Regions from separate parts of the Bradyrhizobium sp. HKCCYLRH2015 genome, predicted to be linked through region 2. Evidence: riboswitches for the same ligand, from Rfam matches in the RefSeq annotation. Region 2 holds a riboswitch; the other holds the start of a gene.
What was found. Region 2 has a riboswitch for S-adenosylmethionine ahead of metX (homoserine O-acetyltransferase MetX). Riboswitches for the same ligand answer to the same signal wherever they lie in the genome.
Positions count from the first base shown of each region.

Region 1: another riboswitch for S-adenosylmethionine. It lies ahead of ACQR1H_RS25145 (O-succinylhomoserine sulfhydrylase); the one in region 2 lies ahead of metX (homoserine O-acetyltransferase MetX).

Region 1 is NZ_JBNPUO010000010.1:21,631-25,033, reverse strand. Features, by position in the region: gene ACQR1H_RS25150 (GDSL-type esterase/lipase family protein) at 1-25, shown strand, start outside; gene ACQR1H_RS25145 (O-succinylhomoserine sulfhydrylase) at 158-1,381, opposite strand; SAM riboswitch at 1,458-1,537, opposite strand; gene ACQR1H_RS25140 (2'-deoxycytidine 5'-triphosphate deaminase) at 1,644-2,750, shown strand; gene ACQR1H_RS25135 (MATE family efflux transporter) at 2,879-3,403, shown strand, end outside.
Region 2 is NZ_JBNPUO010000019.1:8,906-12,308, reverse strand. Features, by position in the region: gene metW (methionine biosynthesis protein MetW) at 1-627, opposite strand, end outside; gene metX (homoserine O-acetyltransferase MetX) at 631-1,884, opposite strand; SAM riboswitch at 1,967-2,046, opposite strand; gene ACQR1H_RS32810 (chorismate mutase) at 2,242-3,075, shown strand; gene hisC (histidinol-phosphate transaminase) at 3,113-3,403, shown strand, end outside.

The sequences.
Region 1 (3,403 bases), on a different contig from region 2:
GGTGCCGACCTATCGGCCGATGTGACGCCGCGGGCGTCATCCCGGGGCGCTCGCCGCGCGAGCGAACCCGGGATCCGGAGGTGATGTGCGGATGAGGAATGACGAGTAGCGCGCAGCGATGAGATCGGTCTACTCGCGACGCTCACTTCGCCATTCGCTACGCCGCGCTGAGGGCGGCGTCGAGATCCTCGATCAGATCGTCGGCATGCTCGAGCCCGGCGGAGAAGCGGATGAAGCCCTCGCTGATGCCGAGCTCGGCGCGCGCGTCCGGCGTCAGCCGCTGATGCGTGGTCGTTGCGGGATGCGTGACCAGCGTCTTGGCGTCGCCGAGATTGTTGGAGATGCGCGCGAGCCTCAATCCGTTGAGCATACGGAACGCCGCCGCCTTGCCGCCCTTCACCTCGAAGCCGACCAGGGTCGAGCCGGCGCGCATCTGCTTCTTGACCGTCGCCGCCTGCGGATGGTCCTCGCGTCCGGGATAGATCAGCCGCGAGATCTTCGGATGCGCGGCGAGAAAATCGGCGACCTTGCCGGCGGTCTCAGTCTGCGCGCGCACGCGCACCGCGAGCGTCTCCAGGCCCTTGAGCAAGACCCAGGCGTTGAACGGCGAGATCGACGGGCCGGTCTGGCGCATGAAATTGTGGATGTGCTCTGCAATGAACGCCTCCGACGACAGGATCACGCCGCCGAGGCAGCGGCCCTGGCCGTCGATGTGCTTTGTCGCGGAGTAGACGACGACGTCCGCGCCGAGCGCGAGCGGGCTCTGCCAGATCGGCGTGGCGAACACGTTGTCGACGATCAGCCGCGCGCCATGGGCGTGCGCGATCTCGGCGATCGCGGGAATGTCCATCACGTCGAGCGTCGGATTGGTCGGGCTCTCGAGGAAGAAGCTCTTGGTGTTCGGCCTGACCGCCTTCTGCCACTGGTCGAGATCGAGCCCATCGACCAGCGTCGACTCGATACCGTAGCGCGGCAGGAGATCCTCGACCACGTAGCGGCACGAGCCGAACAGCGCCTTCGCCGCGACGACGTGATCGCCGGCCCGCAGGGGGGCCAGGATCGCGGTGGTGACGGCGGCCATGCCGGTGGCGGCCGAGCGGCAGGCCTCGGCGCCCTCGAGCTCGATCATGCGGCGCTCGAACATCGCCGTGGTCGGATTGGAGAAGCGCGAATAGATGAAGCCGGGATCCTCGCCCTTGAAGCGCGCCTCGCACTCCTCGGCGGTGGCGTAGACGAAACCTTGCGTGAGATAGAGCGCCTCGGCGGTCTCGCCGAATTCGGAGCGCAAGGTGCCGGAATGCACCAGCCGGGTTTCGGGACGGTAGTGAGCGAACGACGCCGGGGCCTTCGCGGGGGACTTCGACGCAGGAGAATTGGACATGTGACCTCCATCGTGACCACCGCTGCTGGCGATGGGCACAAAAAAACCGGCCTGGGAAAACTCCTCACGGCCGGGATCACATTCGTCCCCGGCCTGTTTAGCGACTTATTTAACGTGGCTGCAAGCCGGCCGGCTCAAATCACCACGGGATAAGTGGTGCTCATAGTCGCAACCGGCCTTTCCGTCAAGCCGGCCATCGGATAACCGGTCAAAAGACCCTATATTGGCTCGCATAGCCGCCATTCCGGCAAAGGATCAGGTCTTGCCGTTTTCGCTTCCCGCCGACGCCCACGGCATCCTCCCCGATCGCATGATCGTGGCGATGGCGGAGGCCGGCCTGATCATTCCCGAATATGATTTCGTCGAGAGCCAGATCCAGCCGGCGAGCTTGGACCTGCGGCTCGGCGACGTCGCCTACAGGGTGCGCGCGAGCTTTCTGCCGGGGCCGGGATCGACCGTCGCCGAGCGCATCGACGAATTGAAGCTGCACGAGTTCGCGCTCGCCGACGGCGCGGTTCTGGAGACCAACTGCGTCTACATCGTGCCGCTGCTGGAGAGCCTGGCGCTGCCGAAGGACATCGTCGCTGCCGCCAATCCGAAGAGCTCGACCGGGCGGCTCGACGTGTTCACGCGCGTGATCGCCGACGGCACGCGACGCTTCGACATGATCGGCGCCGGCTACCACGGCCCGCTCTATGCCGAGATCAGCCCGAAGACGTTTCCGGTCCTGTTGCGCGAGGGCTCGCGGCTGTCCCAGGTTCGCTTCCGCTATCGCGACGCGGTCCTGTCGGAGGACGAATTGATCGCGCTGCACCAGGCCGAGCGGCTGGTCGATCGCGATGATGCGGATCTCGCCGGCGGCGTCGCGCTGTCCGTCGACCTGTCCGGCAGCAATGCGAACGGCTATGTCGGCTACCGCGCCAAGCGCCATACCGGCGTCGTCGACGTCGACCGCCGCGCCGGCTATCCGGTCGAGGAGTTCTGGGAGCCGATCAAGGCACGGCCCGACGGCAGCCTCATCCTCGATCCCGGCGAGTTCTACATCCTGGCCTCGAAGGAAGCCGTGCAGGTGCCGCCGGACTACGCCGCGGAGATGGTGCCGTTCGATCCGCTGGTCGGCGAATTCCGCGTCCACTATGCCGGCTTCTTCGATCCCGGCTTCGGCTATGCCGGCGCCGGCGGGCAGGGCTCGCGCGCGGTGCTCGAGGTGCGCTCGCGCGAGGTGCCGTTCATCCTCGAGCACGGCCAGATCGTCGGCCGCCTGGTCTACGAGAAGATGCTGGCGCGTCCCAACGCGATGTATGGCAGCCGCATCGGCTCCAACTACCAGGCCCAGGGCCTGAAGCTTTCCAAGCACTTCCGCTTCTAGCCGGCTGCGTCTGCCGCGCACCCCCAATGCGCCTGCCGCACAGGGCGCGCGCCAGCGCCGTGCTAGGAAAGCGAAAGCAATCGAACGACAAGACGGCCGCGACCTGCGCGGCCGAGCGGGGAGCTGAGATGTCCGAGATCGGCCTGGCCGACAATCCGGTCGGCGAGGGGCGTGCATTGCCGCCCCCCGAGAAGCCGATGCGGAATAAGCTCGTCGACGGCCCCATTCTGCGCACGCTGCTGTCGCTGGCCTGGCCGAACATCATCGCCAACACGGCCGGCACCTGCGTCGTCATTGCCGAGACCTCCTATATCGGCCGGCTCGGCATCGAGGCGCTGGCGGCGATGGCGCTGGTGTTTCCGCTGGTGATCCTGACCATGACGATGTCCGGCGGCGCGATGGGCGGCGGTGTGGCCTCGGCGATCGCGCGGGCGCTGGGCGCCGGCGACACCGATCGCGCCTCGACGCTCGCCTCGCATGCGCTGCTGATCGCGCTGCTGTTCGGCGCGACCTTCATGATCGGCATGCTGGTGTTCGGCCCGGCCTTGCTGGAGTTGCTCGGCGGCCGCGGCGCGGTGCTGAGCCATGCCACGGCCTATCTGCAGATCTTCTTCGGCGGCGCGATCCTGCCCTGGCTGATGAACTCGATGGCC
Region 2 (3,403 bases):
CTGCTCGCCGAACATGTTCCAGAACCACCAGGGCATGGCGACGCGCAGGGGACGGCCGTAACTATCGAGGGCGACGGCGCGCTCCATCTTGACGCCGATCTCGTCGCAGAGCTGCACGAAGTCCTTGATGGTGCAGAAATGAATGTTCGGCGTGTCGTACCAGGTGAAGGGCAGATTGTCGGTGCGCGGCATGTGGCCACCGACCAGCAACTGCAGCCGCAGCCGCCAGAAGCCGAAATTCGGAAAGGTGACGATGGCGCGGCGGCCGATGCGCAGCAGGTTCTCCAGCACGACCTTGGGCTGCCGCGTCGCCTGCAGGGTCTGCGAGAGAATCACGTAGTCGAACGCGTCGTCCGGATAATCGACGAGATCCGTATCGGCGTCGCCCTGCACCACCGCGAGCCCCTTGGCGACGCAATGGTTGACGCCCTCGCGGGACAGCTCGATGCCGCGGCCGTCGATGCCGCGGCTTTCCAGCAGTTGCAGCAGATCGCCATCGCCGCAGCCGATGTCGAGCACCTTGGAGCCGCGCTCGACCATGCCGGCGACCAGCAGATGATCAGGCCGATAGGCCAGCACCTCGCCGCCAGTGAAGCCGTTCAGCGGCAGCACACCCTGCATGCTCATGGCTCAGTCTCCCTTCGCATGGGCAAGCCCGCGCGCCTTGCCGGCGGAATCGAGAAACGCGCTGGCGATCTCGAAGAACTCGGGGACATCGAGCAGGAACGCGTCGTGGCCCCGGTCGGTCTCGATCTCGGCGAACGACACCCGCGCGCTGGAGGCGTTGAGCGCATGCACCAGCGCGCGCGACTCCGCAGTCGGAAACAGCCAGTCGCTGGTGAACGACACCACGCAAAAACGGGTCTTGATGCCGCGAAACGCCGCCGCCAGCACGCCGTCATGGTCGCCGGCGATGTCGAAATAATCCATCGCCCGCGTCAGATAGAGATAGGAGTTGGCGTCAAAGCGCTCGACGAAGGACGATCCCTGGTAGCGCAGGTAGCTCTCGACCTGGAAATCGGCGTCGAAGGAGAACGTCGGCAGCTCGCGGTCCTGCATGCGGCGGCCGAACTTGCGATGCAAGGCGGCGTCGGAGAGGTAGGTGATGTGCGCAGCCATGCGCGCCACAGCCAGGCCGCGATGCGGATGCGTGCCCTTGTCGGCGTAACGGCCGTGATCCCAGTCGGGATCGGCCATCACCGCCTGGCGGCCGAGCTCGTGGAAGGCGATGTTCTGCGCCGAGTGGCGCGTCGCGCAGGCGATCGCGAGATTGGCGAACACGCGCTGCGGATAGGCCACCGTCCATTGCAGCGCCTGCATGCCGCCCATCGAGCCGCCGACCACGGCGAACAGCGTGTCGATGCCGAGATGGTCGATCAGCATCGCCTGCGCGCGGACCATGTCGGGGATGGTGATGATCGGGAAATCGAGCCCCCACACCTTGCCGGTGGCGGGGTTCAGCGAGGCCGGCCCGGTCGAGCCCATGCAGCCGCCGATCACGTTGGAGCAGATGATGAAATAGCGGCCGGGATCGAGCGGGCGGCCGGGGCCGACCAGCGTCTCCCACCAGCCGGGCTTGCCGGTGACGGGATGGCGGTTGGCGACGTGCTGGTCGCCGGTCAGCGCGTGGCAGACCAGCACCGCGTTCGACCGGTCGGCATTGAGCTCGCCGTAGGTCTGGTAGGCGATCTGGAACGGCGACAGGTCGACGCCGCACTCGAGCCTGAGCGGCTTGTCGGCGCCGAACTGCGCCACCGGCGAGCTCGGATGATCGACCTCGTGCGAGCGCTCGTCGGGCGCGACCGTGCGCAACGCGGATGTAGGCGTCGCAGATTTGGACGTCGCAGATTTGGACTTCGGCGTCAGACCTGTCATGTCTCTCACCCCAGCCATCCGGCCAGGGCTCCCGAACCACGTGACACATCAGGCCATGAAAAACCCGGCCTGAACTGGGGTTCGGCCGGGATCGATAACGTCCCCGGCCTGTTTAGCGAGTTTTTTAACGTGGCTGCAAGCCGGCCGGCTCAAATGACCACGGAACGGGCAGAAACTAGTCCCGCGGGCGCTATTCGTCAAGGCAAGCTGGGGTTGACCGTTGGTCGGGCGCTCCGCCGCAGGTCAGCCAAGCCTGGATGGCGCAAGGTAAACTTGCTGTTGCGCAGGTCCGCGGCATCGGAGAGAACGGCATCCGTTCCTTTGGCCGCAGGTTTTCCCGTGGCCTCGCGAAGAGTGACACGGACCATGTCGAACCCGCCGCCCGCCCCGCCCTCGCTCGCCGATCTGCGCAAGGAGATCGATGCCATCGATGAGCAGGTCCATCAGTTGCTGATGAACAGGGCCGACATCATCGACCGGCTGATCAAGGTCAAGAAGACCCAGGAGGTCGGCTCGGCGTTCAGGCCCGCGCGCGAGGCCGACATGATGCGCCGCCTGGTGCAGCGCCATCGCGGCATCCTGCCGCTCGACACCGTCGAGGGGATCTGGCGCGTGATCGTCTCGACCTTCACCTATGTGCAGGCGCCGTTCTCGGTTCACGCCGACGTGTCGGTCGGCGAATCCGCGATGCGCGATTCCGCCCGGTTCCATTTCGGATTCGTGGTGCCCTACGTGCCGCATTTCAGCGCGCAAGCCGCGGTCGAGGCTGTGGCGCGCTCGAAGGGCGATCTCGCGCTGGTGTCGACGACCTCCGGCCATACGCCGTGGTGGATCACGCTCGAGCCCGTGGGCGCGCCAAAGATCATCGCGCGGATGCCGTTCATCGAGCGCGCCGACCATCCCGCCGCGCTGCCGGTGTTCGCGGTGTCGCGCGTCGCCGACGATGCGCTGGTGCTCGAGGTCGAGACCTGGAGCATCCGCGTCTCCGGCTGGAATGCGCAGGTGTCGCGGGCGCTGTCGCCGCTCGCCGACGTCATCGCGGTGCCCGATACCGCCTTCGACGGCGCCGCACTGCTGGTATCGATCGAGTCGCCGTCGAACCTCGACAAGATCAGGGCTGCCCTGATCGCGGCGGGCGCCTCGGTACGCTCCGCCGCCCTCGTCGGCGGCCATGCGAAACGCTATACGGTTCCGAGCTGAGACGCCCCGCGCCAGTGATGATTTTCCGGAGTTGACGATGAACCGCCCCGTGCCGAACCCCGGCATCCTCGATATCGCGCCCTATACACCGGGCAAGAGTCCCCAGCCGGAGCCGGGCCGCAAGGTTTTCAAACTGTCGGCCAATGAGACCCCGTTCGGCCCCTCGCCGAGGGCGATCGAGGCATTCAAGAGTGCGGCCACTCACCTGGAAGATTATCCGGAAGGGACTTCACGGGTGCTGCGCCAGGCAATCGGCCGCACCTACGGCCTCGATCCCGACCGCATCGTCTGCGGCGCCGGCTCCGACGAGATCCTCAATCTGCTGGCA